3 regions of the Streptomyces sp. NBC_01689 genome follow, and region 1 is predicted to be linked to each of the others. Evidence: riboswitches for the same ligand, from Rfam matches in the RefSeq annotation. Region 1 holds a riboswitch; each other region holds the start of a gene.
The links. A riboswitch is a leader RNA that binds a small molecule or an ion and turns the genes downstream of it on or off. The one in region 1 is predicted to bind S-adenosylmethionine.

Region 1 (10,326 bases):
GACTCCGGTGGGCAGGACCACCCTGGCACCGGAGAGAACCTTGCTAGGGGCCATCAGGTGGTTACCTCCGAGCGGTCGGTGAGGGGAGTTTCGAGCAGGTCCCAGGCGAGCAGGCCCGCGCCCAGGCAGCCGGCCGTGTCCCCGAGGGCCGCGGGGACGAGCGACGGCAGCTTCTGGAAGGTGACGCGCCGTTCCACGGCGGCCCGCAGGGGCGTGAACAGGGTGTCCCCGGCCTCGGCGAGCCCGCCGCCGATGATCAGGGTGCGCGGGTCGAGCAGGGTGAGCGCGGTGACGAGTCCGTCGGCGAGCGCGTCGACGGCGTCCTGCCAGACCCGTACGGCCCGCGGGTCCCCCGACTCCACGGCCTTCGCGCAGTCCGCCGCGTCGGCGTCGGGTGATCCGGAGGCCTCCGCCCAGGCCTGGCTCACGGCCGCCGCGGACGCGTACCGCTCCAGGCAGCCGTGCTGTCCGCAGGGGCACGGGGTGCCCTGGGGGCGTACGACGATGTGGCCGATCTCGCCGGCGAAGCCGTGCGCGCCCGCCTCGACCGTGCCGCCGATGCCGATGGCGCCCGCGATGCCGGTGCCGAGCGGGACGAACAGGAAACGGTCGGCCCCCCGTCCGGCGCCGATCCGGCCCTCCGCGAGGCCGCCGGTGCGCACGTCGTGTCCGAGGGCCACCGGCACCCCGCCCAGCCGCTCGCCGAGCAGCCGGCGCAGCGGTACGTCGCGCCAGCCGAGGTTCGCCGAGTAGACGGCGGTGCCGCTGTCCGCGTCGACGATGCCGGGGACGGCGACCCCGGCGGCCGTCGCGGGGGTCCCGAAGTGCCGCTCGCCGTGGGCGCGCAGCTCGGCCGCGAAGTCGAGGATCGCGTCGACCACGGCGTCCGGGCCGCGTTCCCGGCCGGTGGCGCGGCGGGCCTGGTGGAGCAGCTCGCCCGCCGGCCCGACCAGGGCGGCCTTCATCCCGGTGCCGCCCACATCGAGGGCGATGACATGTCTCACGGGGACAGTCTCGCCCCTTACCCCAGGAGAGGTCTAGTCCACTCACGTGGTGTAGACCTTGTATCCGCATTCCGAGACGGATGCAATGGACGCAGAAGCAAAGACGGCAACACGGCGCAGGGGCGGGAGACGACAGGGTGCAGCGACGGAGGACAGGACTGGTCGCGGCGGTGTCCGCGCTGGGTATGACAGCGACCCTCGCGGGCTGCGGCAGCTCGGACGGGTCCGGGGACGTGACCCTCGAACTCGTGGCCGCCGACTACGGCGACTCCACGGCCAACACCTCCCAGAAGTACTGGGACACGCTGGTCAAGGGGTACGAGAAGGCTCACCCGGGGGTGCGTGTCGACGTCACCGTCTACCCCTGGACCGACGTCGACCGCAAGGTCCGCGAGCGGGTGGCGGCGGGCAGGGCGCCCGACATGGCCCAGATCGGCGCGTACGCCGACTACGCCGCCAGGGACCAGCTCTACAGCGCCGATCAGGTGCTCTCCATACCGGTCCAGGCCGACTTCGTCTCCCAGCTCACCGAGGCGGGGCAGATGAACCGGGTGCAGTACGGGATGCCGTTCGCGGCCTCCACCCGGCTGCTGTTCTTCAACAAGAAGCTCTTCGCCGACGCCGGCCTCACCCCGCCGCAGAGCTGGAGCGAGCTCGCGGCCGACGCGAGCGTCCTCAAGTCGCGGGGCGTGAAGTTCCCGTACGCGCTGCCGCTGGGCCCGGAGGAGGCGCAGGCGGAGACCATGCAGTGGCTGCTGAGCGGCGGCGACGGTTACACGGACGACGTCGGCACGTACCACCTCGACTCGACGGAGAACGTCGACACCCTCAGCTGGCTCAAGAACGAACTGGTCGGCAAGGGACTCACCGGACCCGTCGCACCTGCCAAGCTCAACCGTGGAGACGCTTTCGCGGCGTTCGCCCGGGGCGAGGTCGGGATGCTCAACGGGCACCCCACGCTGATGAAGGCGGCGGCCGACAAGGGCGTGAAGTTCGGCATGGTGCCGATGCCGGGTGTCGACGGCCGGGCGAAGGCGACGATGGGTGTCGCCGACTGGATGATGGCGTTCAAGCACAACGGGCACCGGGAGCAGATCGGCTCGTTCCTGGACTACGTCTACAGCGAGAAGAACGTGCTCGCGTTCTCCCACGAGTACGACCTGCTGCCGGTGACGACGTCCGCGTCCCAGGCGATGAGCGCGGACGCGCACGACAAGGATCTCGCCCCGTTCCTCGACGAGCTGCCCTCCTCGCGGCTCTACCCGGTCGGCAAGACCTCCTGGGCATCCGTCAGCGCGGACATCAAGCAGGACATCGGCAAGGCGGTCGCCCCGGGGGGCAGCCCGGCCGGAGTGCTGGGCGAGCTGCAGCGGACGGCGACGATCAGGGACAGCCGGGACTGATGGGCCGGGGCCCGGTCCCGGCCGGATTGGCGGGGACCGGGCCGACGGGCCGACGGTCGGGCGGGTGTCGGTGGCGGGGGCTACCGTGCTTCTCATGACGGCCATGGAGGAGCTCGGGACGCGGGAGCGGGCGGTTCTCGCCATGGAGCGGCGGGGGTTCGCCGGGCCCGGGGCGAAGGAGCGGGCGATACGGGAGCAGCTGGGGCTGGCGCCGGTGCGTTATTACCAGCTTCTCAACGCGCTGCTCGACGATCCGCGGGCGCTGGCGCACGATCCGGTCACGGTGAACCGGTTGCGGCGGGTCCGGGAGGCCCGCCGCGACGACCGCTGACCCGGCGGAGGCGGAAGGCCGGTGGGGGGTCGGCCGCGCCGATAGGGTCGGCGCATGGGCAGTCATGCGGAATCCCCGGAACACCCCGAGACCACGGACACCGTCCCCACGCCGGCGACCCCCACGGGAAGGGACGGACTGCGGGCCATCCTCACGCACCCCGCCCGAACCGTGATCGCGCTCGACTTCGACGGAACCCTCGCCCCCATCGTCCCCGACCCGGAACAGGCCCGGGCCCACCCCGGCGCGGTCCCCGCCCTCGCGGCCCTCGCCCCGAAGGTCGCCTCCGTCGCGGTCGTCACGGGCCGGCCCGCCGGGGTCGCGGTGCGCCACGGCGGCTTCGCGGGGGTGCCGGGACTGGACCACCTCGTCGTCCTCGGCCACTACGGCGCCGAGCGCTGGGACGCCCGCACCGGCACCGTCAGCGCCCCCGCCCCCCATCCGGGCGTGGCCGCCGTCCGCGCCGAACTGCCGGGGGTCCTCGACCGGGCCGGCGCCTGGCACGGCACCTGGGTCGAGGAGAAGGGCCGCGCGGTCGCCGTCCACACCCGCCGCGCCGCGGACCCGCAGGCCGCCTTCGAGTCCCTGCGTGAACCCCTCGCCGACCTCGCCACCCGGCACGGCCTGATCGTCGAACCGGGCCGGATGGTCCTGGAACTGCGTCCGCCGGGCATGGACAAGGGCGTCGCCCTCCTGGAGTACGTCCGCGAGGTCGGCGCCGAGGCCGTCCTCTACGCGGGCGACGACCTCGGCGACCTGCCCGCCTTCGCCGCCGTCGACAAACTCCGCTCGGACGGCGTCCCGGGACTGCTGGTGTGCAGCGGCAGTTCGGAGGTCGCGGAACTCGCCGAACGCGCCGACCTGGTGGTCGACGGCCCCGCCGGAGTCGTCGGGCTGCTGAGGTCCCTGGCCGAGCGCCTGGACCGGTAGTCCCGGCCCGCCGCACCCCGGTCCGCCGCACCCCGAAGCGAGTCCGCGGCCCGGGATGCGGCGGCTCCGGCGGTCTCAGTCCTCCAGCGCGCGCAACTGCTCCAGGAACCACTGCGCCGGGGGCAGGGCCGTCGCCGCCGCGGCGAGCCGCTTCGTGCGCTCGGCCCGTTCACCGGCCGGCAGGGACAGCGCCTCGTGCAGGGCCCGCGCCGTGCCGACCACGTCGTACGGGTTGACCGGGACCGCGTCCTCGCCCAGTTCCTCGTACGCCCCGGCCTCCCGGGACAGCACCAGCACGCACCCCTCGTCGGAGACGACGGGCACCTCCTTGGCGACGAGGTTCATGCCGTCCCGGATGGGGTTGACGAGGGCCACGTCGGCGAGCCGGTAGGCGGCCAGCGAGCGGGCGAAGTCGTCCTTGACGTGAAGCACCACCGGGGTCCAGCCCGGCGTCCCGTACTCGGAGTTGATCTCCTCCGCCAGGGTCTGCACGGCGGCCGTGTAGTCCCGGTAGACCGCCAGGTCTTGGCGGGAGGGGTAGGCGAAGGCCACGTGGACCACCCGCTCCCGCCACTCGGGCCGGTCCGCCAGGAGCTGCCGGTACGCCAGCAGTCCCCGCACGATGTTCTTCGACAGCTCGGTGCGGTCCACCCGTACGATCGCCCGGCGGGCGCGGCCGTCGGGGCCCTCGCCGATCTGTGCGCGCAGCGCGGCCATCCGCTCGGCGACGTCCGGCTCGTGGGAGCGTCCGCGCAGGAAGTCCGCGTCCGCGCCGAGCCCGTGCACACCGACCCGGGTGTCGCCGAGTCCGCCGACGAGCGCCTCGCAGCAGGCGGTGAACGCGTCCGCCCAGCGGCGCGTCAGGAAGCCCAGCCGGTCCGCGCCGAGCATGCCGCGCAGCACCTGCCCGGCGATGTCGTCGGGCAGCATCCGGAAGTAGTCGACCGGCGCCCACGGGGTGTGCGAGAAGTGGCCGATGCGCAGGTCGGGCCGGAGTTCCCGGAGCATGCCCGGGACCAGGGTCAGGTGGTAGTCCTGCACGATCACCACGGCGCCCTCGGCCGCCTCGTCCGCCAGGGCCCGGGCGAACGCGCCGTTGTAGGCCTCGTACGATGCCCACTGACGGCGGAACTCCTGGTCGAAGACCGGCTCCAGCGGCGTCTGGTACAGCATGTGGTGGACGAACCACAGGACGGAGTTCGCGATGCCGTTGTACGCGTCGGCGTGCACCGCGGCGTCGACGTCCAGCATCCGCACGCCGTCCTCGCCCACCCCGCGCCGGACCGCCTCGCGGTCACCCTCGCCGAGCGCCGAGCACACCCACAGCGCGCCCGCGTCCGGCCCGATCGCGGAGAGCCCCGACACCAGCCCGCCCCCGCCGCGCCTGGCCTGGAGCGAGCCGTCCTCGCCCACCTCGTAGGAGACCGGTCCGCGGTTGGACGCGACGAGGATCCGGTGGGTGCCGTGCGGTGAAGCCGTTGAAGCCATGCCTCGAAACCTAGCCCGGCACCGAAACGCTCAAACGTTCCCGTCGGCCGTATGCGACGAAGGACACGCGCCGGCGGGCGGTGGGACCCGTCGGGCCTCCCACCGCCCCCTCACCAGGGGCGCGGTTCACGCGGCCCTGCGTTCCACGTACTCGGAGATTTCGGCCATCGGGGGGCGTTCCTCCGTGTCCACCGAGTACGTGCGCGGCTCGAAACCGTCCTCGCCCCGCTCGAACTGGGTGAGGGACGGCCGGACGAGATGACCACGGGCCAGCCGGAGCTGCGCCGTGCGGTAGATCGCGGCGGACATCCGGCCCAGCGCCTGCCCGTCCTGGTGCCGGTGGATGCGCTGGCCCACGTCGACCTGGGCCAGCGCGTCGAGACCCACCAGGTGCAGGGCGTCGACGAGCATGCCCAGTTCCACGCCGTACCCGACGGGGAAGGGCAGCCGCTCCAGCAGCGAGCGGCGGGCCGCGTACTCACCGCCGAGCGGCTGGACGAAGCCGGCCAGCTGCGGCCAGTGCATGTTCAGCAGCGGTCGGGCCATGAGCTCCGTGACCCGGCCGCCCTGGCCCGCGGCGCCGGCCAGCGGACGGTCGTACATCCCCTTGACGAGGTGCACGCCAGGATCGGTGAGCAGCGGGCCCACGATCCCGGAGACGAAGTCCGACGAGAACTCCCTCAGGTCCGCGTCGATGAAACAGACGATGTCCCCGCTCGTCACGAGGAGCGACCGCCACAGGACCTCGCCCTTGCCGGGTACGGCCGGGATGCGGGGCAGGATCTCGTCCCGGTGCACGACGCGCGCGCCCGCCGCGGCGGCCACCGCCGAGGTGCGGTCGGTCGAGCCCGAGTCGACGACGACGATCTCGTCGACGAGGGGCACCCGGCGCATCAGGTCCGCACGGATGGCGGCGACGATCTCGCCGACCGTCTCCTCCTCGTTCAGCGCGGGCAGCACGACGCTCACCGTGGAGCCCGAGGCACGTTTGGCGGACATGATCCGGTGGAGCGGGCGATCGGCCACGGACCAGGAGCGTGTGCCCAGCCAGCGCTCGACTTCCTTCAGCACGGTCTGCGGCTCCTCACTGTCTGATCACCCGGTCTCTCACGGTGTGATCCATCTCGCGGTTCGGACGACTATCTCAACTGTCCTGGCCTTCGGTTACAGTCTTGAACAACGCGGATGACCATCGCATGTCGTAGATCGTCCCGGACTGAAGACCAACAACCGAATACCGCTCATCCAGAGGGGCAGAGGGAAACGGCCCGATGAAGCCCCGGCAACCCTCCAGCCGGTCTCGTACCGATCATCACCGATCGCGTCGCGGGGCTCCCGGCTCGGGAAGGTGCCAAATCCGTCTCACGGCGAAGTGCGTCGTGAGGAAGATGAGGAGAAAGGGCCTCGCCTCCATGGCTGCGCAGACTGTCGCAAGCACTCCGGACACCGCGAACTCCACCGCCCCGGCCGCTTCCACCGGATCCGCCGGAACCGTCGATCTCGGTCCCGCCACGGCGCTCTCCTGCCGCGAATGCGGCCACCGGGTACCGCTCGGCCCGGTCTTCGCCTGCGAGGAGTGTTTCGGACCGCTCGAGATCGCCTACGACTTCTCGGCCTACGACACCGAAGAACTCCGGGCGCGCATCGAGTCCGGCCCCGCCAGCATCTGGCGCTACGCGCCGCTGCTCCCCGTTCCGGCCGACGTCGCCGACAAGCCGAACATCAACCCGGGCTGGACCAGGCTCGTCAAGGCAGACAACCTCGCCCGCGAGCTGGGGGTCGACCCCGGCCGGCTCTTCGTCAAGGACGACTCCGGCAACCCGACGCACTCCTTCAAGGACCGCGTCGTCGCGCAGGCCATCGAGGCCGCCCGCGCCTTCGGCTTCACCACCCTCTCCTGCTCCTCGACCGGCAACCTGGCCGGCGCGGTGGGTGCCGCCGCCGCCCGCGCCGGCTTCCGCTCCTGCGTGTTCATCCCGCACGACCTGGAGCAGGGCAAGGTCGTCATGGCCGCGGTCTACGGCGGCGAGCTCGTCGGCATCGAGGGCAACTACGACGACGTGAACCGCTTCTGCTCCGAGCTGATCGGCGACCCGGCCGGTGAGGGCTGGGGCTTCGTCAACGTCAACCTGCGCCCGTACTACGCGGAGGGCTCCAAGACCCTCGCGTACGAGATCTGCGAACAGCTCGGCTGGCGGCTCCCCGACCAGCTCGTCGTGCCGATCGCCTCCGGCTCCCAGCTGACGAAGGTCGACAAGGGGCTGCAGGAGCTGATCAGGCTCGGGCTCGTCGAGGACCGGCCCTACAAGATCTTCGGCGCGCAGGCCGAGGGCTGTTCGCCGGTGTCCGTCGCCTACAAGGCCGGCCACGACGTCGTACGGCCGCAGAAGCCGGACACCATCGCCAAGTCGCTCGCCATCGGCAACCCGGCGGACGGCCCGTACGTGCTGGACATCGCGCGCCGGACGGGCGGGGCCGTGGAGGACGTGAACGACGAGCAGGTGGTCGACGCGATCAAGCTGCTGGCCCGCACCGAGGGGATCTTCGCCGAGACCGCCGGCGGTGTGACGGTCGGCGTGACCAGGAAGCTCATCGAGAACGGGCTGCTCGACCCGACGCTCACCACGGTCGTGCTGAACACCGGCGACGGCCTGAAGACGCTGGACGCGGTGGCGGGCACGGGACTGACCGCGACCATCCGGCCGAGCCTGGACTCCTTCCGCGAGGCCGGTCTCGCGTAGCCGTCCGGCCGGGGAGGCCGCTCTCCGGCCACGGGCCCCCGGGAGGCCGGCCGCGCGGTTCCGCGCGCCCCTGCCGGGGTGCTCTCCAGTCGTACGCCACCATCCGACCGGGAGGTCACCGCATGAGCGTCAACGTCCGCATCCCCACCATCCTGCGCACCTACACCGGCGGCCGGTCCGAGGTGACCGCCGAGGGCGGCACCCTCGGCGAGGTGATCTCCGACCTGGAGAAGAACCACACGGGCATCGCCGCGCGCGTGCTGGACGACGAGGGCAGGCTGCGCCGGTTCGTCAACGTGTACGTGAACGACGACGACGTCCGTTTCGAACAGGGCCTGGAGACGGCGACGCCGGACGGCGCGGGCGTCTCGATCATCCCGGCCGTCGCCGGAGGCTGACGCCGGTTACCCACGGTGAGATCATTACCGTGGGTAATGCCAATCACCGAGAGTTCATCGAATTGCCCCCTCCGTGAGAGAAGCGGAGGGGGCAATTCTGTAGGGTTGAGCGCGGTACGATTGGGGAACCCGCCGCGTTTTCCATGCCGGGTGCATATGAGTTCACGTCCGGCCTGCGGTAAGAAGTAGCCAAAGTGACCGGCGTTTTTGAGCCTTATGTGGCGTTTATGGGGCCCGAGTTGCCCTGAATCTTCGCTGATCCTCCCTATATTCCCGATCGGCCGTGCCCAGAATTCTCGTCCGATTGACCTGTTGCAGACGGCAGTTGGACAGATACATTCAGCCGCGGTCGACGCGTTCCGGCGCACACCCCCAACCGTTGGGGGGTGGAGGTCTGACCCGGGTCCGCGAAGTGCGGTCCTGTGCAAGGGCCAGTAATAGGGGAGTTAGGCATGGCTCAGGGCACCGTCAAGTGGTTCAACGCGGAGAAGGGGTACGGCTTCATCGCGGTCGACGGTGGTGCGGATGTTTTCGTCCACTACAGCGCGATTCAGATGGACGGCTACCGCACCCTGGAAGAGGGTCAGCGGGTCGATTTCGAGATCTCGCAGGGCCAGAAGGGGCCGCAGGCGGACATGGTCCGGCTCGCGACCGGCTGAAGCACGCGCCGACTGACTGTTCGACGTGACGAAGGGCTCGTATCCCCCTGGGGTGCGAGCCCTTCGGTATGTCCGCGAGTCCGCGCCCTCGGCGGGCCGGTGTGTCCGGATGCCCGTGCCCCGGTGCGTGCGCGTGCCCCCGCGAGGCCTCCGGCCCTCACCGGCGGGGCCCTCCGGGAGGCCGCCGTGCCGCCCGTGTTCACCTGGGGATCCTCCCGAGTCGCTTGCACTCGGCAGGGGCGAGTGCTAATCATTGCGTTAGCACTCTGAAGGTGAGAGTGATAACGAAGGACCGGGTCGGTGAGGCCCGCAGGCCAGGTGGTGCAAGGAACCACCGGGGCAGGCAGGCCGTCCGTCGCGGGCGCCAGCGCGGTCCGGAGCAATCCACCCCAGTCCGGGAGGACCACTTCACATGGCCAAGATCATCGCGTTCGACGAGGAGGCACGGCGCGGTCTCGAGCGCGGGATGAACCAGCTCGCCGACGCCGTCAAGGTCACCCTTGGCCCCAAGGGCCGCAACGTCGTCCTCGAGAAGAAGTGGGGCGCCCCCACGATCACCAACGATGGTGTCTCCATCGCCAAGGAGATCGAGCTCGAGGACCCGTACGAGAAGATCGGCGCCGAGCTGGTCAAGGAAGTCGCCAAGAAGACGGACGACGTCGCCGGCGACGGAACGACCACCGCGACCGTGCTCGCCCAGGCGCTCGTCCGCGAGGGCCTGCGCAACGTGGCCGCCGGCGCCAACCCGATGGCCCTCAAGCGCGGCATCGAGAAGGCCGTCGAGGCCGTCTCCGGCGCCCTGCTCGAGCAGGCCAAGGATGTCGAGACCAAGGAGCAGATCGCTTCCACGGCCTCCATCTCCGCCGCCGACACCCAGATCGGCGAGCTCATCGCCGAGGCGATGGACAAGGTCGGCAAGGAAGGCGTCATCACCGTCGAGGAGTCCCAGACCTTCGGTCTGGAGCTGGAGCTCACCGAGGGTATGCGCTTCGACAAGGGCTACATCTCGGCGTACTTCGCCACCGACATGGAGCGGATGGAGGCGTCGCTCGACGACCCGTACATCCTCATCGCCAACTCCAAGATCGGCAACGTCAAGGACCTGCTCCCGCTCCTGGAGAAGGTCATGCAGTCGGGCAAGCCGCTGCTGATCATCGCCGAGGACGTCGAGGGCGAGGCCCTGTCGACCCTGGTCGTCAACAAGATCCGTGGCACCTTCAAGTCCGTCGCCGTCAAGGCCCCGGGCTTCGGTGACCGCCGCAAGGCCATGCTCGGCGACATCGCCATCCTCACGGGCGGCGAGGTCATCTCCGAGGAGGTCGGCCTCAAGCTGGAGAACGCGGGTCTGGACCTGCTGGGCCGCGCCCGCAAG
Region 2 (10,326 bases), 1.5 Mb from region 1:
TCGTCCTGCTGGTCGGTGGCGGCAACGACATCTGGGCCACGCACTTCCACCTGTCGATCAACTCGATCACCTGGTTCGTCCGGATCGCGTTCTTCGTCGTGCCGGTGCTGGTCTTCATCGCCACCAAGCGGATCTGCCTCGGCCTCCAGCGCCGCGACAAGGAGAAGGTGCTGCACGGCCGCGAGTCGGGCATCATCAAGCGCCTGCCGCACGGTGAGTTCATCGAGGTGCACGAGCCGCTCGGCCAGGAGGCCCTGCACACGCTCACCGCGCACGAGCAGTACCAGCCCGCCGAGATCGGCCCGGTGGTCGACGAGAACGGTGTCGAGCGCAAGGTCAACGGCGCGCAGCGGCTGCGTGCCAAGCTCAGCAAGGGCTTCTACGGGGAGAACAGCCAGATCCCCAAGCCCACGGTCGAGGAGTACGAGGAGATCACGAGCGGCCACGGCCACCACTGATCCTCCGGCCGGTCCTCACCGGTCCCGCTGATCGCCACGGCAGGAGCCCCCGTCCATTGCCCGGACGGGGGCTCTTTGCCGTGCCCGGTGCTGGATAGGGTGGACCCTGCTTGTACGTGTCTACGAACCCAGGAGCGGCATATGAGTGCTGTGACCCCCGCTGGAGGCGACATCGCGGCGGGCCGTTCCTGGCCCGCGGTGCTGAACGGCCTGCTCGACGGCCGGGACCAGAGCGCGGACGACACCGCCTGGGCGATGGACCGGATCATGAGCGGCGAGGCGACGGACGCGCAGATCGCCGGCTTCGTGGTGGCGCTGCGGGCCAAGGGCGAGACCGTCGAGGAGATCACCGGCCTGGTCCGCACGATGTACGCGCACGCCAAGGTGATCGAGGTGCCGGGGGAGACCGTCGACATCGTCGGTACGGGCGGCGACGGCGCGAAGACGGTGAACATCTCCACGATGTCGTCGATCGTGGTGGCCGGGACCGGCACGAAGGTCGTCAAGCACGGCAACCGGGCCGCGTCCTCGGCGTCGGGTGCCTCCGACGTCCTGGGGCAGCTCGGCGTCAATCTGGAACTGACGCCGAAGCGGGTGGCCGAGGTGGCCGAGGAGGCCGGGATCACCTTCTGCTTCGCGGTGAAGTTCCATCCGGCGCTGCGTCATGTGGCGGCGGCGCGCGGACAGCTGGGCATCCGGACCGTCTTCAACTTCCTCGGCCCGCTGACCAACCCCGCGCGGGTCAGGGCGCAGGCGGTCGGTGTCGCCGACGCCCGGATGGCGCCGATCATGGCCGGCGTCTTCGCCGAGCGCGGCAACTCGTCGCTGGTCTTCCGCGGTGACGACGGGCTGGACGAGCTGACCACCACGGCGACGTCGAGGGTCTGGGTCGTACGGGACGGCAAGGTGACCGAGGAGCGGTTCGACCCGCGGGACGTCGGTCTCGACCTCGTCCCCGTGGAGGCCCTGCGGGGCGCCGACGCGTCCTACAACGCGGAGGTCGCCCGCCGCGTCCTGGACGGCGAGCGAGGGCCCGTACGGGACGCCGTGGTGCTGAACGCGGCGGCGGCGCTGGTGGCGTTGTCCCCGACGGACGCGCCGCTGGTGGACCAGGTCCGTGCCGCGATGGTGAGGACGGCCGGGGCCATCGACTCCGGTGCGGCGCGTGCCGCGCTGGACCGGTGGGTGGCGGCCACGAACGCGTAGCCCGCGGGCCGGGTAGAGGGGCCCTCAAGCCCGGAGGGGCTGGACGGTGGGCGTCGGCCTTCGTGCTGCCGGGGGCTGCCGCCCCCGGACCCCCGCATCGGCCTGGACGGCCTCGTCCTCAAGCGGCGCCGGACGGGCTGGTTGTGCGTGGGTGGCGGGCGTCGGTCTTCGAGCGTGGGCGGGCATCTCCGGCCCGTCCGGCGTTCGAGGTCGAGGCTCCGTGCGAGGGCGGGGGTCCAGGGGGCGCGGCGCCCCTGGCGGGAGCCCCTGGTACGAGAGGGCTCGGGCAGGGGGGCGTGTACCGCCATGTGGACTCCGGGTTGCGTCCGGAAGACCGTGTGGCAGGATGCGGTATCAGGTCATGAGCGACAGCCATCAGGCCCCGGCCGGCTGTCCGGCAACCCTCCGTCCGTGGCGGGGTGCCCCGGGTGAAGACCAGGCCGTAGGCAGCGAGGTCTGCGGCAAGCGCGGACCCCTCGAGCATCCCAGGGGTCCTGGTCGTTCGAGGGAGCCTTCTGTGAGCAAGCGAATGCGCTAGGGCGTAGAGCCCCGCCTCCGCACACCCCTTTTCACCCTCACCTGCGCCGGGCGGCGCGCGGCGTACCCCGCTACGCCCCCGCTCGCGCGGTGCTTCCGCCTGCCTCACAGGAGTGCGCCATGTCTGTCTCCACCGCTGCCGTCGACCAGTCCGTCTGTGCCCCGCTGCCCGTTCTGGGCCGTGATGTGACCGTCCCGCTCGTCACCGGCGGCGAGGTCACCTACGCCGCCCTCGACTACGCCGCGAGCGCCCCGGCCCTCCAGCGCGTCTGGGACGACGTCGCCGCGTACGCCCCGTACTACGGCAGTGTGCACCGCGGAGCGGGCTACCTCTCGCAGCTGTCCACCGATCTCTTCGAGAACGCCCGCGGGACCGTCGCGGAGTTCCTGGACTGCCGGGACGACGACCAGGTCGTCTTCACCCGGTCGACGACCGACTCGCTCAACCTGCTCGCCGCCACCCTGCCGGCCGACTGCCAGGTCTTCGTGTTCGAGACCGAGCACCACGCCTCGCTGCTGCCGTGGCAGGACGCCCGGGTCAGCTACCTCGACGCGCCCCGTACCCCGCGGGAGGCCGTCGCGGCCCTGGAGCGCGCCCTGGCCGGCCGCCGCGACCCGCACGGACCCGCCCTCGTCTGCGTCACCGGGGCCTCGAACGTCACCGGCGAGCTGTGGCCGGTGCGCGAGCTCGCCGCCGCAGCCCACGCCCACGGCGCCCGGATCGTGCTGGACGCGGCTCAGCTCGCCCCGCACCACCCGGTGTCCGTCCGCGACCTCGACGTGGACTGGGTCGCCTTCTCCGGGCACAAGCTCTACGCGCCCTTCGGCTCCGGTGTCCTCGCCGGCCGCTCCGACTGGCTGCGCGCCGCCGAGCCGTACCTGGCCGGGGGCGGCGCCAGCCGCAAGGTCGCCCGGCGCGCGGACGGCGGTGTCGACGTCGAGTGGCACGAGAGCGCGGCCCGGCACGAGGCCGGGTCCCCCAACGTGATCGGCGCCTACTCCATCGCCTCCGCCTGCAAGGCGCTCGCCGAGGAGGGCTTCGACCGGATCGTCGCCCGCGAGCGGCACCTGATCCGCACGGTCCGCGAGGGCCTCGCCGAGGTGCCCGGGGTGCGCGTGCTGTCCCTGTTCGGCGACGACGCGCCCCGGGTCGGTGTCATCTCGTTCGTCGTGGAGGGCTGGAACAGCTCGCACTTCGCGGCGGCGCTCTCCGCCGAGTACGGCATCGGGGTGCGGGACGGGCTCTTCTGCGCGCACCCGCTGCTGCGCACGCTGCTCGGCAGCGACCCGCAGACCCAGGGCGAGTGCGGGGCCCCCGAGGCCGCGCCCGGCGAGAAGTCCCTCAACGCGATCCGCGTCAGCTTCGGGGCGGGCACCCCGGACGAGCACGTGGAGCGTTTCGTGCGCGCCGTGAAGGAGCTCGTGCGGGACGGCGCGCAGTGGCGCTACCGCACCGAGGGCGGTCGCTGCGTGCCCGCGGTCTGACCCGGGTCCCCCCTCGGGCGGTGTGGCGCGGGTCGCGGGACCGGTCAGGAGTCGCGGCCGGTCAAGGGTCGCGGTCGGCCATGGGGCGCGGCCGGTCAGGAGTCCGGGCCGGTCAGGAGTCCAGGCCGATCGCGAAGGCCGCCTCCAGGTCGTGCTGCGAGTACGTGCGGAAGGCGACGTGGGTGTCGGTGCCCTCCACCCCGGGGATCTTGCTGATGCTGCCGGGGATGACGTCCGCCAGGTCGTCGTGGGCCTTGACCCGGACCATGGCGATCAGGTCGTACGTGCCGGTGACGGAGAAGACCTCGCTGACACTGTCGAGGGCGGCGATCGACTCGGCGATCTCGGGGATCCGGTCCACGCTGGTCTTGATGAGCACGATCGCGGTGATCACGGCTGGTTCTCTCCCTCGGGGGCCGCTGCTGGGACTTTCACTCTAGTCGGCCCCCGGAAGCGCACCCACGCGTAGAGGAAGCCCAGCGAGAAGCCCACCAGATGGGCCAGATAGGCGACCCCGGGACCCGAGGGGCTGCGGCCCGCCGCCAGCCACTGCAGCGCCGCCCAGAACGGCAGCACGATCCAGGCCGGGAAGCGCAGCGGCAGGAAGAACAGGAACGGGAAGAGACTGGTCACCCGGGCCTTGGGGAAAAGGTAGAGGAACGCTCCGAGGACCGCGGAGATCGCTCCCGAGGCACCGACCAGGGTCTGTTCGGAGGTGGAGTTGGCGACCGCGTAGCCGACCAGCGCGAGATAGCCGCAGCCGACGTAGAAGAGGGCGAACTCGAAGTGGCCCATGCGCTCCTCGGTCATGGCCCCGAAGACGTAGAAGAAGAGCATGTTGCCCAGGAGGTGGAGCCAGCTGCCGTGGATGAACAGGGCCGTGGCGGGCGTCAGCAGGGCGCCCGGGGTCCCCGCGAGGAGCTCGGCGGGCACCACGCCCCAGCGCCGGAAGTAGGCCCGCTGCGCGACGAGCAGCTCGTCCCCGGTGCCGTAGGTCGGATTGAACCCCGACGCCGGGCCGATCACGAAGATCACGCAGCACAGGACGATCAGCCCGTACGTCACGGGCGCGGACTGGGCCCGCACCGTCCTGCCGACCGTCGTACTCCAGTTGCCGATCATGTTGCAGAGCATGACGTAACCGGACCGATGCACGCAGAGTGCCTCGCCGCTGCGGACGGCCGAGCGTCGAGTACCCGCCAGGCCGTAGGGTTACGAGCCACACGGACACCAGAAGGAAAGCGACTGCCACATGACGGTTCCCCTTCCGACCACCGAGACCCGCTGGCGCTGCACCCTGTGCGGCAATCTGACGCGCTTCGACGTGACGCGCTCGTCGAAGGTCGTCGAGTACGTGCACCTCGACCTGGCCGGCGAGCCGAGCGTGGAGGAGCGCGAGGTGGTCAGTGAGACCATCGAGTCGGTGCGCTGTCGCTGGTGCAACGCGGTGGATCAGGTGGAACTGGTGGACAGGCCGGGCGCCGGCTCCTGAGGGAGCGGGCCCCGCACGGACGATGGAGCGAGGGATGGCGGAGACCACGGATGGGGAGCCGGACGACGGCGCCGCCGAGGTGCTCGACCGTCCGCTGCCCGACGGCGTGCGCCGCCGCGTCGTGCAGATCGTCTCCGACGGGTTCGGCGGCCTGACCGTCGCCGAACTGCCGGTTCAGCTGAGACAGTACGCGCGGTTCGCCGCGAACCGGCGGGCGAAGTTCGCCGGCAACGCGATGGCCGCCGCACTGGAGACCGACCCGCTCTTCCGGCAGCGTATCGGGGAGAAGCTCAGAGAGGCGCAGCCGGAGCTCGTGGGCGCCCTCGACTCCGGTGCGCCGCCCCCGGCCGCGGACCCGCTGGACGTGGCGGCCGCGGCCTATGTGCTGCGCCCCACGGGCTGGGTGAAGCTGGTGACCGCCGCGGGCGAGGAGGCCCTGCGGGCGGACGCCGAGCGTGCCGACGAGGAGAGCCGCGCGGAGCTGGAGCGGCTGCGGGAGGAGCTCGCCGAGGCGCGCGCCCAGACCAGGGCCGAGACCGAACGGCTGCGCACCGAGCTGGAGTCCGCGAAGAAGGAGTCGGAGTCGCTGCACCGCAAGCTGCGCGGTGCCCTCAGCGACGTCAAGCGGGGCGAGGCCGCGCTGCGCAAGCTGCACGCCGAGACGGACACCGCGCGGGCGGAGGGGCAGGCCCAGGTGTCCGCCGCGGAGAGCGAGACCCGGCGGCTCAAGACCCGGCTGGCCGAGGCCGAGGCGGCCCTGGAGGCCACCCGCAGGGCGGCCCGCGAGGGTCGCAGCGTCGAGGACATGCGCGTCCGGCTGCTCCTGGACACCGTGCTGGACGCGGCACAGGGGCTGCGGCGCGAACTCGCCCTGCCACCCGTGTCCGTACGGCCCGCCGAGACCGTGGACGCGGTCGAGCCGGGACGGATGACCCCGAAGGACATCGCCGCTCGCGCGCTCTCCGAGAACGACCCCGCGATCCTCGACCAGTTGCTCGCGCTGCCGCAGGCGCACCTGGTGGTCGACGGGTACAACGTCACCAAGACCGGTTATCCGCAGATGCCGCTGGAGAAGCAGCGGCTGCGACTGCTGGGGCAGCTCTCCCAGCTCGCCGCGCAGACCGGCGCCGAGGTCACCTGCGTCTTCGACGGGGCGGAGCTGGCGGCGCCGGTGCTGCTCGCGCCGCCGCGCGGGGTGCGGGTGCTGTTCTCCAAACCCGGCGTCACCGCTGACGAGTTGATCCGCCAGCTGGTGCGCGCCGAGCCGCCCGGACGGCCGGTCATCGTGGTCTCCACCGACCGTGAGGTCGCCGACGGGATCGCCAAGGCGGGCGCCCGCCCGGTCGCCTCCGTGGTGCTCCTGAAGCGTTTCTCGCGCGGTTAGCCGGGAGTTCACCCCTGGTCCGCCGGGCGTTGCCCCGGGGGCCGTCGGCCGAGCGCGTCCCCCGGCGCGGGCGGGGTGTCCGCCCCCGGTCCGCGAACCGCCTCCCGCGTCCCGGAGAACTCGTCCGTCCCATCTGTGACGTCCGGGCGGGATGGCCCGTTTGGTGAGACCTTCACGCAACGTAGTGTCAATCGCGCATCACTGCACGTGAGTTGAGTGCAAAGAATGCGCTCGGTGACCGAGATTTTTCAGGTTTGGATTTGAACTGATCACAGGAAGGTCACTAGGGTCTGGCCTCGAACCTCCGCTCGGGTGATCACTCATAGGGAGTGACGGCGGAGGGGCACCGCCCGTCGGCGTCTCGGCAGGCGGCTGAAGGAAGAAGGAGCTCGCCTTCGTGGCGTCCCACCGTCGACCCAAGCAGCCGAGCCGCACCCGCGTGACCGTGCTCACCACCGCCGCCGCGGCAGCCGTGGCCCTCAGCGCCAACGCCGCCAACGCCGCGCCCAGCGAGAAGCCGAGCAAGGACGAGGTCAAGTCCAAGGTCGACGCCCTCTACGAGCAGGCGGAGAAGGCCACCGAGAAGCTGAACGGGGCCAAGGAGAAGCAGGACAAGCTGGAGAAGCAGATCAGCACCCTGCAGGACAACGTCGCCCGCGGCCAGGAGGACCTCAACGAGCTGCGTGACGGCCTGGGTTCGATGGCCAGCGCCCAGTACCGCACCGGCGGCATCGACCCGTCCGTGGCGCTCTTCCTCTCCTCGAACCCGGACGACTACCTGGACAAGGCGTCCGCGATGGACCAGCTGAGCAGTCAGCAGGTCGAGGCGATGAAGAAGGTCCAGTCGAAGCAGCGCGAACTCGCCCAGCAGCGCCAGGAAGCGTCCGCGAAGCTCAAGGACCTCTCCGACACCCGCGCGGAGCTCAAGAAGAAGAAGCAGGAAGTCCAGGGCAAGCTCGCCTCCGCGCAGAAGCTGCTCAACTCCCTGACGGCCAAGGAGCGGGCGGCCCTCGCGGCCCAGGACCAGGAGCGGGCCACCCGGGCCAGCGAGCGCGTCGACCTCGGCAACTCCAAGGCCGCCTCCGGGCGGGCCGGCGCCGCGTTCGCCGCCGCCCAGGGCATGATCGGCCGCCCGTACGTCTACGGCGCCACCGGCCCGAGCTCCTTCGACTGCTCCGGCCTCACCTCCTGGGCCTACGCTCAGGCCGGCGTCTCCATCCCGCGGACCTCCGAGTCGCAGGCCAACATAGGCACCCGTATCTACTCGCAGAGCGATCTGCAGGTCGGTGACCTGGTCTTCTTCTTCGGTGACCTGCACCACGTCGCCCTCTACGCGGGCAACGGCCAGGTGCTGCACGCCCCGCGTACCGGCACCGTCGTGCGCTACGAGTCGATGAGCACCATCGGCGGAGCGTTCCAGTTCGGCGTCCGGGTCTGATCCCGGTCCCGGACCTCTTCGGGAACCTCCCCGGTTCGCCGCCCAAACGGGCGAATCACGACAACTCCCGCTGACCCCGCGCCCCGTCGGTGACCTGCGTCTCCGGCGGGGCGCCGTGTCGCGCGCCGCCGGAGGTCTTTGGCCGGTGCGTAGTCGCACGGCTACTGTCTGCCGCGTTTCCCCCGATTCCGGGGGACCGTCAGCGGAAGGGAGAGCGGCTACCGTGGGTTCCCATCGCCGCCGTGCGCCGTCCGGGTCCGACCGGGTCGCCGGCACGCCCGGCATCGCCGGTATCACCGCCACCGTGATGTCCGTGGCCGCCGCGGCCCTCGGCGCCGTACCGGCCGCCGCGGCACCGCAGGACGACACCCGGGCCGAGGTGGACCGCCTCTACACGCAGGCGGAGAAGGCCACCGAGGCGTTCAACAAGGCGGGCGAGCGCGCCGGTTCACTGCGCCGGGAGGTCCACACGGCGCAGGACCGGATCGCCCGCCAGCAGGAACGCATCAACACGATGCGGGACGCGCTCGGTTCACTCGCCGGGGCCCAGTACCGCTCCGGCGGACTCGACCCCTCCCTCGCGCTGCTCTTCTCCGACGACCCGGCCGAATACCTCGACAAGGCCGCCGTGCTGGACCGGATCTCCGCACACCAGGCGGGCGAACTGGACGACCTCCAGCTCGCCATGCGCGACCTCGCCCAGGAACGGGAGGAGGCCACCGCGAAACTCGCCGCGCTGGAGCGGACCAGCCGGGCCGTCGCCCACCACAAGCGGACCGTCGAGCGGAAACTCGCCGAGGCGCGCCGGCTGCTCAACGCGATGCCCGACGCGCTGCGCGAGGCCTACGACCGCGCCTCCCGCTCCGGACGCCCCGGAATCCCCGACCTCGGTGGCGCCGTGCCCTCCTCGGGACGGGCCGCGGCGGCCCTCGCGGCGGCCCGCTCCGCGCTCGGCCGCCCGTACGTGTGGGGCGCCAACGGGCCCGGCGGCTTCGACTGTTCGGGCCTCATGCAGTGGTCGTACGCGCGGGCCGGGGTCGGCCTGCCGCGCACCTCGCAGGAGCAGCGGTACGCCGGACACCAGGTGCCGCTCTCCCAGGCCCGGCCCGGCGACCTGGTCACCTACCGGTCGGACGCGAGCCATGTGGCGATGTACGCGGGCAACGGACAGGTGATCCACGCGCCCTACCCCGGGGCCGCGGTCCGCTACGACCCGGTGGGCATGATGCCGATCTCGTCCGTGACGCGGGTCTGACCACACCGCCGCACCGCCGTACGATCGGGAACGTGGCAGGTCGAGGGCGTGCGTCGCGGGCAGGGTGTGCCCTGGTGCTGCTGCTCGGCGTGCTGGCGGGCTGCGGCGGACGTCCGGCCGCGGACACCGCGGCCGCCGAGGTGCAGCGGGTCCTCGACCGGCGGGCCGCCGCGGTCCTCCACCGGGACGAGGCGGCGTACCGCGCCACCGAGGAACCCTCCGGCGGGGTCGCCGGGTTCAGGGCGCTGCGCGCCGTCCCGCTGGCCGCCTGGTCGTACCGGCTGACGGACCTGCGCCGGTCCGGGGAGCGGGCCACCGCCGACGCGGAGCTGCGCTACCGCGTCGAGGGGTACGACAGGGCTCCCGTCACGGTCCCCCGGACGCTGCGCCTCGTCCACGACGGCGGGGGGTGGCGGGTCGCCTCCGACACCCCCGTGAAGAAGTCCGGCCGGCAGTTGTGGGAGCAGGGCACCGTGACGGCCGTACGAGGGGCCCACAGCCTCGTCCTGGGGGTCGGGCAGACCGTGGGGCGGCTGCGGTCCTACGCGGCTCTCGCGGACCGCGCCGTGCCCGCCGTCTCCGAGGCCTGGGACACGGACTGGTCCGGGCACGTCGTCGTCCTCGTGCCGAAGTCGCTGGAGGGCATGGCGGGGCTGCTCGGCGCGCCGGCGTCGAGCTACCGGGGGATCGCCGCCGTCACCACCGGCGAGGCCGGCGGTTCGGCGAAGGCGCCAGCGGACCGGATCATCGTCAACCCCGAGGCGTACGGCGTCCTCGGCGACCTCGGCAAGCAGGTCGTGCTGACCCACGAGACCACGCATGTCGCCACCCGGGCCCACACGACCGCCGCCACCCCGCTGTGGCTGTCCGAGGGGTACGCGGACTGGGTGGGCTACCGCGGCAGCGGGCGCACGCCGGTGCAGGCGGCACCGGAGCTGCAGCGGGCGGTGCTGGACGGCCGCTCCCCGGCCGCACTGCCGGCGGACGGGGATTTCGGCTTCACCGGGGACGCCGCGCGGCTGGCCCGGGCGTACGAGGGCGGCTGGATGGCGTGCCGGCTGATCGCCGACC
Region 3 (10,326 bases), 2.9 Mb from region 1:
TCCTGGTCGGCGGGGTCACCGCGCTGGTCGCGGACTCCTTCCAGAGCTCGCCCCCGGTCACCCTGCTCGTCGGTCTCACGGCGGTCGCCCTGATCCTCGACGGGGTCGACGGGAAGGTCGCGCGCCGCACCGGCACCTCGACCGCCCTCGGCGCGCGTTTCGACATGGAGGTCGACGCGTTCCTGATCCTCGTGCTCAGCGTGTACGTGTCGATGTCGCTCGGTCCCTGGGTGCTGCTGATCGGCACCATGAGGTACGTGTTCGTGGCCGCGGCCCGGGTCCTCCCGTGGCTGAACGCGGCGCTGCCGCACAGCATGGCCCGCAAGACCGTGGCGGCCCTCCAGGGGATCGTGCTGCTCGTCGCCGGCGCCGGGATCATGCCGCGGGAGGCGGACGCCGCCACGGTGCTGCTGGCGCTCGCGCTGCTGGTCTGGTCGTTCGGCCGCGACATCGTGTGGCTGTGCCGCCACCGCCACCAGCACCCGCGGGAGCAGCGGCAGACCGTGCGCGAGCTCGCCGAGGTGGGCTGACGCGAGCGGACCGGGGTCCCTCCCCGCGCCACCGGTACGACGGTGACCCGGCCCGGCGCGTCCGGCGGACCGCCCGCGAGGGCGGACGCACCACAGGCCGCACCCGCTCGTGGACCCGCGGCCCCGACGAGCCACACCGGCCGGCCCCCGCTCCCGGGCCACGGCGCGGACGGACAGGACCGGCGGGACGCCGGAGGCCGTCGCCGCCATCCCGTCGCATCGCACTACGCTCACGCCACGCGTTCCCCGTGTCTCCCGTGTACGTCCCGTCCGCCCCGGCCGACACCCCGCGGAGCGGACCGAGGCGCCACGGGCCGTCTTCTCACCTCGCCGGACCCGTCACGTCCCGTTCGGCGCCACAGCCGCCGCTCGGTCCGCCGGGCGCACGGCCGCACCCGGTCCGCGCGGCCGTCCGCGACGGCAGTGCCCGGCAACTCGTCGGCGCCGGTGGCCTCCTGGAGCGGTGCCCGGTGACCGCCGCCGTCTCCGGGTCCCGGCGGGGACCCTCAGGACGCCACCCGGTCGGCCGCCGAACCGGCGTCGGGGTGGGCGAGGCCCAGGTGGTCGCGGAGGGTGGTGCCCTCGTACTCCGTACGGAAGACGCCGCGCTCCTGGAGCAGCGGGACCACGGTGTCGGCGAAGGTGTCGAGGCCGCCGGGGGTGAGGTGCGGGACGAGGATGAAGCCGTCGGAGGCGTCGGCCTGCACGAAGCGGTCGATCGTCTCGGCCACGGTGGCCGGTGAGCCGACGAACGCCTGCCGGTTGCCGGTCTCGATGACCAGGTCCCGGATGGACCACTTGTTGGCGGCGGCCCGCTCGCGCCACTCCCGGGCGGTGGCCAGCGGGTCCCGGTACATCCGCACCTGGGCGCGGCCCCGGGCGATGGTGTGCTCGCCGAGGTCGGGGTCGATGTCGGGGAGGGGGCCGTCCGGGTCGTACCCGGACAGGTCACGGTTCCAGACGAACTCCAGGTGCCTGATCGCCGTGGCGCCGCTGACCTGTTGGCGGCGCACCTCGCGGGAGAGCTCCTCCGCCTCGGCGTCGGTGTCCCCGAGCACGAAGGTGGCGGCGGGCAGGATCAGCAGCTGGTCGGGGGTCCGCCCGTAGCGGGCGAGCCGGCGCTTGACGTCCGTGTAGAACGCCTGGCCCTCCTCGAGGGTGGCGTACCGGCTGAAGATCGCGTCGGCGTCCGCGGCGGCGAACTCGCGGCCCTCCTCGGAGTCCCCGGCCTGGAAGACGACGGGGCGGCCCTGCGGACTGCGCGGCACGTTGAACCGCCCCTGGATGTCGAAGTGCCGGCCCTGGTGCGCGAAGGCTCCGGCCTTCGCGTCGCGCAGGAAGACTCCGCTCTCCTGGTCGGCGACGATCTCGTCCCCGTGCCAGGCGTCGAAGAGCTCGTTCGCGGTGGACAGGAACTCCTTCGCCCGGGAGTAGCGGTCCTCCTGCGCCAGGAACCCTCCGCGGCGGAAGTTCTCCCCGGTGAAGGCGTCCCAGGAGGTGACGACGTTCCAGGCGGCGCGTCCGCCGGAGAGGTGGTCGAGGCTGGCGAACTGACGGGCCACCTCGTAGGGCTCGTTGAAGGTGGAGTTGATGGTGCCGGTCAGGCCGAGGTGTTCGGTGACGGCGGCGAGCGCGGTGAGTACGGTGAAGGTGTCGGGGCGTCCCACGACGTCCAAGTCGTAGATGAGGCCGCCCTGTTCGCGCAGCCGCAGTCCCTCGGCGAGGAAGAGGAAGTCGAATTTCGCGCGTTCGGCGGTCCGCGCGAAGTGCGCGAACGAGCTGAACTCGATGTGGCTGCCGGCCTCCGGGTCGCTCCAGACGGTGGTGTTGTTGACGCCGGGGAAGTGTGCCGCGAGGTGGATCCGCTTGCGGGGCTTGTCCTGTGACGTGCTCATGAGTGGGTCCCTCCGGAACGGGCGGTGGCGGCGTAGCGGTTGGCGGGGCGGGAGAGCCCGAGCAGCCCGCGCAGGGTGCCGGCCTCGTACGACCGCCGGAAGGCGCCGCGGCGTTGGAGTTCCGGGACCAGGCCCCGGGTGATCGCCGGCAGGTCGTGGCCGGCGACCGCCGGGCGCAGCCGGAAGCCGGACAGTCCGGCTGTCTGCAACTCCTGCAGCAGATCCGCGAGTTGGGCCGGGGTTCCGGTGAAGATCCGGGCGTCGCTGGTGTACGGCCGGCCGGCGAGGGTGTCGAGGCGTTCGCGGCGGGCCGCCGCCGCGGCGGGATCGTCGTCCAGGAACACCACCAGGTCGCCGAAGAGGTGCAGGGGTTCGCCGGAGCGTCCCGCGGCGTCCTGTTCGGCCCGGACCGCGGTGACGATCGCGCGGGCCTGCCCGGTGTCGTGAGGGGTGACGTAGCCGATGTCGGTGGAGCGGCCGAGCAGACGGAAGGGCGCGCCGGCCGCCGACGCGTGGGCGAGGGCGCTGACCGGGGGCTGGCCCTGCGGCGGGCGTGGGGTGATCGAGGGGCCCTTGACGCTGAAGTGCCTGCCCTCGAAGTCCACGTAGTGCAGTCTGTCGCGGTCGACGAAGCGGCCGGTGGCGACGTCCCGGATCTCCGCGTCGTCCTCCCAGCTGTCCCAGAGCCTGCGGACCGCCTCGACGTGGTCGGCCGCCTCGTCGAAGAGCTCGGCGGTCAGTTCCCGCACGGCGGGGGTGTCCAGGTCCTCCGGACGGAACGGGGGGAACGTACGGCGGCCGAAGTGCGCGGCCTCGTTCTGGCGCGGCGAGACCTGCACCCGTACACCGGCCCGCCCGGTGCTCACATAGTCGAGGGTGGCGATCGCCTTGGACACATGGAACGGCTCTGTGTGGGTGGCCACTACGGTCGGCACCAGTCCTATGTGGCTGGTGAGCGGTGCGACGCGGGCCGCGATCAGGACGGCGTCCAGACGGCCGCGTACCTGGTCGGTGCGGTCGTCGGGGCCGTCGGCCCGCGAGGACTGGAGGCCGAAGGCGTCCTCGATGGTCACGAGGTCGAGCAGGCCGCGCTCCGCCTCGGTGATCAGGTCCGTCCAGTAGGCGGCGGTGAGCAGATCGTGGGGGCGGGCCACCGGTTCGCGCCACGCGGCCGGATGCCAGCCGGCGCCGTCGAGCGCGACCGCGAGGTGCAGCAGGCCGGAGGAAGCGGAGACAGGGGAGGAAGAAGGGGTCTGTGGGGAGGGGGATGACGAGGACACGAAAGGAGTGCCTTCCTGATCGACCGTACGAGGGCTCACACCCTCCGTGCGAGGGCGGCGGCAGCGGGGTGACAGGTCAGGGACGACAGAGCGCGCCGGCCACGCGCTGCAGATCGATGTGCGGCCGGGAGTGGAGACGAACACGACGGCGCGGGGTGAGCACCATGACGCGGAGTCCGGATACGGCCGGCACGCCCGTCACCTCCGCTCTTCCGTGCGCGGCGGCCGGGGGCGCGCCGCCTTCGTGGTGTCCTCTTCAGCACAACGGGCCGTCCGTGCCGTCTGTTCCTGCTCCGCGACCGGAGTTCGGACCAGGAGGTGATCCGTGCGCCGGCGCCGGCCGAAGCCGGTCGGCTCGTGGAGCCGGACCGCTCCGGTGCGGGTGCCGCTGCCGGTGCCGCTGCCGCTGCCGGTGGCGGTGGCGGTGGCGGTGTGCGGGAAGGGGGGTGTCCCCGCGTGGAGGGTGTCATGAGGGTGGCGTGTCTCCGGGGCGGCACGGGAGCGGTGGGTCAGGAGTTGTCGAGGGGCAGCCCCGGCGGGTCGACCCGGGCGGTGTCGACCGCCTCGTTGGAGAGGTGCCACGCGGCGAGCCACTGCGCGTACCGACCGCTCTTGATCAGGTGGTCGATGGCGTCGGCGACCGGCTTGGCGAGCCCGCTGCCCTTCTTCGCGGTGGCCGCGATCAGGCCCTGGAGCGTCGCGCCCGCGCCGGAGAACGTGCCAGCGTTGCGCGTCGGTTCGGGCGTCCTCGCGGTCTGGGTGATGTGGTACGCGATACCGGGGTTGGGCCCGAAGGAGGCGTCGATCCTCCCGCTGGTCAGGGCGAGGGCCGTGGCGTTGTTGTCCTGGTAGTACTTGACGGTGAGCTTCTTGCCCTCCGCCGCCAGCTTCGCCTTCCACTCCAGCAGGATCTTCTCCTGATTGGTACCGGCGCTCACCGCGACGGTCAGGCCGGCCAGTTTCCGGTAGTCGTCGCCGAAGTTCCAGGTGCTCTTCTTCCGCACCTCGAAGGCGAGGTTGTCCTGCCGGTAGGAGGCGAACTCGTACTTCTTCTTGCGCTCCTCGGTGTCGGTGACGTTCGAGAAGGCGACGTCGACCTTGCCGCTGTCGATGCCGACGAAGAGGTTCTCCCAGGTCGAGTTCTTCACCTCCGGCTTCAGGCCGAGGACCGCGGCGACCAGCCGGCCGAGGTCGGGTTCGGCACCGGTGAGGGTCTTCTGGTCCTGGCCCACGTAGGCCAGTGGCGGGAACCCGGCGGGCAGCGCGCCCACCCCGATGACCAGCCTGCCCTTCCTCGCCACCTCCTTGGGCAGCTCGGCGCTGATGGCCTTGACCTCGGTCACCTCGAGGTCGGTCCGGCGGGCGGCGCCGTTGGAGAGCGCGCCCACGGTGACGGTGCCGGGGGCCGCGCCTCCCGTGGTGGCGGCGTCGCTCTCGCCGCCGCACGCGGTGAGCCCGGTGGCGAGGGCGGCGGCCACGGTGGACACGGTCAGGCCGCGGAGGAGTCCGGTACGGAGCCCGCGGGGGCGGTCGGGGAGGAGGCTGCGGCTGCTGCGGTCAGGGGTGCGGGTCGGGGTGCGCATGGTCGTCCTTGTCAGGTGTGTGGGCGTGAGGGCGTGGCGGGGTGCGCGTCCGCGTGGGAGGTGAGGTGCGGTGAGGAACGCGGGTGCGCCGTCTGCGGTGGCGGGTGGGTGGGGCGTCCTCGGCGGTGGATGGGTGGGGCGTCTGTGGTGGCGGGTGGGTGGGTCGTTCGGGGGTCCGGGATTCAGAGGACCTTGCTCAGGAAGTCCCTGGTCCGCTCGTGTGCCGGACGGTCGAGGACCTGGGCGGGCGGCCCCTGTTCGACGATCCGGCCGGCGTCCATGAAGACCACCCGGTCGGCGACCTCACGGGCGAAGCCGATCTCGTGGGTGACGATGACGAGGGTGGTGCCGCTGGTCGCCAGGTCCTTGATGACGGCGAGGACCTCGCCGACGAGTTCGGGGTCGAGCGCGGAGGTGGGTTCGTCGAAGAGGATGACTCCGGGACGCAGCGCGAGGGCACGCGCGATGGCCACCCTCTGCTGCTGCCCGCCGGACAACTGCAGGGGAAAGGCGGCGGTCTTGTCGGCGAGCCCGACCCGGCCCAAGAGGGTGCGCGCCAGCTTCCGGGCTTCGGGCCTGCCCAGCCGGCCGGTGGCGACGGGCGCGGCGGCCACGTTGTCCAGCACCGTCAGGTGCGGGAACAGGTTGAAGTTCTGGAAGACGAACCCGATCCGGCCGCGCTGGGCGAGGATGGACCGCTCGCTCAGTTCCCTCAGCCGGCCGCCGTGCTCCCGTACACCGATCGGTTCGCCGTTCACACGGACGTGTCCGATCTCGGGCTTCTCCAGATGGTTGATCACCCTGAGGAGCGTGGACTTGCCGGAGCCGGAGGGCCCGAGGACCACGGTGACCTCGCCGGGCCGGACGGTCAACCGCACCCCGTTCAGCACCCGTTGGTTCCCGTACCACTTGTGCACGTCGTGCACCTCGACCGCCGCGGGCCGGCCGTCCAGGTGCTCCGCGGTCTCGGCGCTCACCGTGCCGCCTCCTTCCGGATCCGGGCCCGCAGGTCGCGCAGACCGGTGCGGAGTCTCCGCAGTGGGGTGGGCGGGAGCGTGCGCAGCGCACCCCGCGAGTAGTACCGCTCGACGTGGAACTGGACGACCGACACGACGCTGGTGAGGATCAGGTACCAGACGGTGGCGACCAGCAGCAGCGGCACGATGTCGCCGGGGTAGGTGCTGCCCATGCTCTGCACCGAGCCGAAGAGATCGAGCAGGGAGACGTAGAACACCAGGGAGGTGCCCTTGATCAGGCCGATCAACTGGTTCACGTAGTTGGGAACGATGGAGCGCAGGGCCTGGGGGAGCACGATCCTCGTGAACTGGTAGCCCTTCGGCAGACCGAGCGCGGCCGCCGCCTCGTGCTGGCCCTGGTCGACGGAGAGGATGCCGCCCCGTACCACCTCGGCCGCGTACGCCGCCTCGTTGAGGCTCAGCCCGACGACCGCGACGGCCATGTCGGTGGCGAGCCGGGACTCGTCGAAGGTGAGGAAGGCGGGACCGAACGGCACGCCGAGGCTCAACGTCCGGTACAGGGCTGAGAAGTTGTACAGGAAGAGCAGGACGACGATGAGCGGGACCGAGCGGAAGAGCCAGATGTAGACCCAGCTCACGGCGCGCAGCACCGGACTCCGGGAGAGCCGTGCAAGCGCGAGCAGGACACCGCCCAGCTGGCCCGAAAGGGCGCTGTAGAGGGTCACTTCGAGGGTGATCAGCAAGCCGTCGACGATCGTGGGCCGCAGGAACCAGTACTGGAACCTGTCCCATTGGAAGAACGGGTTGGTCGCCAGGCCGTGGACGATCTGCGCGACCAGGACCAGCACGGCCGCCGAGACGATCCAGCGGCCCGGCCGGCGCAGCGGCCGTACCCGTTGCGCCGCGTACGGCCTCGGTTCGGCCACGGGAGCGGGGGGCGGCTCCGCCGTGCCCAACGGCACGGCGGAGCCCAGGGATTCACTCATGGAGGGCTCCAGGCGGCTCGGACTCCCCGGGCGCGGCCCGTACGAGGAGACGACGGGGTACGCGCACGGGGAACGAACCCGATGCGGGGGGCGGGAAGGGGAAGGAGGTCACCGGCGGACCGCCCGTTCGACGCCGGTACGGGGCAATTCGGCGATCACGGGTCCTGTGCCGGACGGCGGAGATCAGGGGCCGGGAGTCCGCCGGCCGGGGTTCACCGGCCCGGTCCGCAGCAACCGGGGTCGGCCGGCCGGGCTTTCATGAACCGGGATGCGGCGAGCGGGGACCGGCGAGGGAGCGCGTCAGCCCTGACAGCGACAGCGGGCGCCGGGAGCGGGACAACACCGGGCCGTGCGGGCGCTGCCGCCGTCGGTGAGGTGCCGCTCGGGGCGACGGTTCATGAGCGCGCGGTGGCAGCCGTGGGACCGCGAGGCGGTCTTCCCCTGAGCTGCGTGCATCGCGGTCACCGTCACCGTTCCGGCCCGTCGGGCCTCGTGTCCACCGGAGTTGCTCCGGTCCGATGCGGCGTAAGTTAGGCACGGCCCCCGACGGATGTCAACGTCCGGCAGCCCGGACGACCACGTGGTGAGACCGCGCGGGTGCCTTCTTGACGGGCCCGTGGAGCGGACCGAGACTGACGGGGACGGTCACGATTGTCAGCGCCCTTCGCCCGGTTCCGTCCGTGCGAGGCGGTTGATCGGCCCCGGCCCGCTGACAGGCAACCCTTCCACCGCGACGGGGTGCCCCGGGTGACGACCGGGTCCCGCCGGAGCGGCGGGGCAAGCGTGGTCTCGCCTCTCGCGAGCCCCGGACACGGGAGCGACGGGAATGACCGGAACGGGCACGAGCGGTCTGACCAGACGCCTGCACATCGATCTGCAGCGGGTCTCCAGCGCCTACTAGTCCGCCGCCGGACAGTACGTCAGCGCAGTCACTCCGTTCCGCCGCTGCCGCCCCCCGGGGAGGCAGGGCTTCGCCGTTCCCATGGAGAGTCATGCCCGAGACAGCCTCGCTCGGTCCGTCCGCCGCCGCCTCCCCCTGCTCCTCGACCGCGCCCTCACCCTCACCCGTGCCGGGGACCGTCGTCGCCGGGCCTCCCCGGGGCACGGCACCCCTGCGCGGGCACCGGATCCGCAGCCGCATCGGGGTCGGTCCGGCCGGCGGTTTCTACCCGGCGCCGCACCGCTATCAGCTGTACCTCTCCGAGGACTGTCCGCGCTCGCTGCGCATCTCGATCACCCTCGGCCTGCTGGGTCTGCGGGACTCGGTCACCTCCACCCTGCTGACGGCGCCGTCCGGAACGCCGGACGCCCGCGCCGCGCTGCGGGCCGCGTACGAGGCCACCTGGCACCACTACGACGGTCCGCTCACCGCGCCGGCGCTCTGCGACCGCTGGAGCGGGCGCATCGTCAGCAACCACACGCCCGACATCCTGCGCGACCTCGGAGAGCTTCCGGGCTGTCGCGGCGACGGCGGGCACCCCCGGCTGCACCCGCCGGCCCTCGCCGCGGACATCGACGCCCTGCGCGTCCTCCTGCACCGGAATCTCACCCCGGCGGCGGCGCCGGCGGCGCGGTCGGCCGCGCTCGCCTCGCTGGACCGTCGGCTCGCCGCGCACGCGTACGTGCTGGGCGACGAGTTGACGGCGGCCGACGTCGACCTGTGGGTCGCTCTCGTCCGCCTCGGTGCCGGCGACGCCCTCTCCCCGTACGGCCGGCTGCGGGAGTACGTCGCCGGGCTGGGCGCCCGTCCGGCGTTCCGTGACGCGGGGCTCCGGGGCTGAGCGGTCACCCGAACGACCCCCGGGCGGCGGGGTGTTCACCCGCCGGACGCCCGGCGCCGCGGCCGCCCGAAGGCCGCGGCGACGGCGGGTGGGCCGGGGCCCCGTCGTCGGTCAGCCCTTGACCCGGGTGAAGACGAGTGTGCCGACGACAGTGGTCAGGCCGCGGAGCATGCCCAGCTGGTTCCACCCCATGCCGAACTGGTCGCGGTCCACGCTGAACTCCGTGTCCAGGGTGACCTCGTCGACGCTCGCCGCGGTGACACGGGCGACGGCGGGCTGCGGCTTGGTGACGCCGTGCACGGTCAGCTCTCCGGCGACCGTGACGGTGTCGTCCTGAGCCACCGCGGCGTCGTCCACCGCGAAGGTGATGGTGGGGTGACGTTCGACGTCGAAGAGGTCGGCCGAGCGCAGGTGCTTGTCCCGCTTGCCGTTCTTGGTGTCGAGGGACGCCGCGTCCAGGGTCACGGTGCCCCGGGCGGTCCCGTCGGGCCGCACCTCGCCCTCCCCGGCGACGGTGGCGAAGACGCCCTTCACCGTGACCAGACCCCACATCGTCTTGTGCCGGATGGCGACCTTGGTACGGGCGGGGTCGAGCTGCCACAGGCCGGTTTCGACGGCGACGGTCATGAGTGTTCTCCATACGGTTGACGGTGGGCGATGGGGCACGGGCCGTGGGACGAACGAGAGTCATCCAAATTTGGACGATCACAGGCTAGCCCGTTTTCCAAATTTGGACAACCAGTAGACTGTGACACCATGGCCGACTTTCTCGCCCCCGCTGACCTGCCCGAACACGAGCCGGCGGGCGACGACGGCCTGCTTCCGGGCGAACTGCGGTCCTGGATGCGGCTGTTGGCGGCGGCCGGCGCGATCGAGCAGCAGCTGCGCGCTCGGGTGAAGGACGCCCTGGGGGTCTCGCACGACGAGTTCCTGGTGCTGTGCCTGCTGGCCGACCAGCCCGGCTCCAGCCTGCGCATGACACAGATCGCCGAGCTGCTGGGCCGGCCCAAGACACGGCTGACCTATCAGGTGGCCTGTCTGCAGCGCGCGGGCCTGATCACCCGGCGCTCGGCCTGCGGGGACAAACGCGGTATCGAGGTCGTCCTCACGGACAAGGCACGCACCCTGCTGAGGGAGTCCTCGCGCCCGCTGGCCGACGCGGTCTCGCAGGCCATCGCCCGCACGGCGTGCGCGCAGCGGTTCGAGCAGCTGCACGATCTGCTGCCGCCCTCCGAGGCGCCCGGCGACCGGCCGTAGAGCGCGGGGCCCCGGGAACGCCGTGCCCGGAAGGGCT

Region 2: linked by a shared signal. The riboswitch ahead of OG776_RS29560 (aminotransferase class V-fold PLP-dependent enzyme) and the one ahead of thrC (threonine synthase) in region 1 are both predicted to bind S-adenosylmethionine.
Region 3: linked by a shared signal. The riboswitch ahead of OG776_RS42435 (putative leader peptide) and the one ahead of thrC (threonine synthase) in region 1 are both predicted to bind S-adenosylmethionine.

The regions. Positions count from the first base shown of each region.
Region 1 covers NZ_CP109592.1:5,459,985-5,470,310, forward strand. The annotation lists gene nagA (N-acetylglucosamine-6-phosphate deacetylase) at 1-54, opposite strand, end outside; gene OG776_RS23290 (ROK family protein) at 54-1,004, opposite strand; gene OG776_RS23295 (ABC transporter substrate-binding protein) at 1,142-2,407, shown strand; gene OG776_RS23300 (DUF3263 domain-containing protein) at 2,502-2,738, shown strand; gene otsB (trehalose-phosphatase) at 2,793-3,668, shown strand; gene OG776_RS23310 (alpha,alpha-trehalose-phosphate synthase (UDP-forming)) at 3,744-5,156, opposite strand; gene OG776_RS23315 (glucosyl-3-phosphoglycerate synthase) at 5,283-6,227, opposite strand; SAM riboswitch class I at 6,395-6,551, shown strand; gene thrC (threonine synthase) at 6,569-7,897, shown strand; gene OG776_RS23325 (MoaD/ThiS family protein) at 8,020-8,295, shown strand; gene OG776_RS23330 (cold-shock protein) at 8,748-8,954, shown strand; gene groL (chaperonin GroEL) at 9,367-10,326, shown strand, end outside.
Region 2 covers NZ_CP109592.1:6,925,098-6,935,423, forward strand. The annotation lists gene qcrB (cytochrome bc1 complex cytochrome b subunit) at 1-458, shown strand, start outside; gene trpD (anthranilate phosphoribosyltransferase) at 600-1,664, shown strand; SAM riboswitch class IV at 2,022-2,138, shown strand; gene OG776_RS29560 (aminotransferase class V-fold PLP-dependent enzyme) at 2,322-3,686, shown strand; gene OG776_RS29565 (Lrp/AsnC family transcriptional regulator) at 3,799-4,080, opposite strand; gene OG776_RS29570 (rhomboid family intramembrane serine protease) at 4,077-4,808, opposite strand; gene OG776_RS29575 (hypothetical protein) at 4,939-5,178, shown strand; gene OG776_RS29580 (NYN domain-containing protein) at 5,213-6,562, shown strand; gene OG776_RS29585 (C40 family peptidase) at 6,960-8,000, shown strand; gene OG776_RS29590 (C40 family peptidase) at 8,224-9,255, shown strand; gene OG776_RS29595 (hypothetical protein) at 9,288-10,326, shown strand, end outside.
Region 3 covers NZ_CP109592.1:2,537,251-2,547,576, forward strand. The annotation lists gene OG776_RS10805 (CDP-alcohol phosphatidyltransferase family protein) at 1-530, shown strand, start outside; gene OG776_RS10810 (NtaA/DmoA family FMN-dependent monooxygenase) at 1,037-2,425, opposite strand; gene OG776_RS10815 (LLM class flavin-dependent oxidoreductase) at 2,422-3,705, opposite strand; gene OG776_RS42430 (putative leader peptide) at 3,782-3,871, opposite strand; gene OG776_RS10820 (ABC transporter substrate-binding protein) at 4,215-5,288, opposite strand; gene OG776_RS10825 (amino acid ABC transporter ATP-binding protein) at 5,471-6,265, opposite strand; gene OG776_RS10830 (amino acid ABC transporter permease) at 6,262-7,251, opposite strand; SAM riboswitch class IV at 7,895-8,041, shown strand; gene OG776_RS42435 (putative leader peptide) at 8,078-8,152, shown strand; gene OG776_RS10835 (glutathione S-transferase family protein) at 8,244-9,032, shown strand; gene OG776_RS10840 (YceI family protein) at 9,144-9,659, opposite strand; gene OG776_RS10845 (MarR family winged helix-turn-helix transcriptional regulator) at 9,789-10,289, shown strand.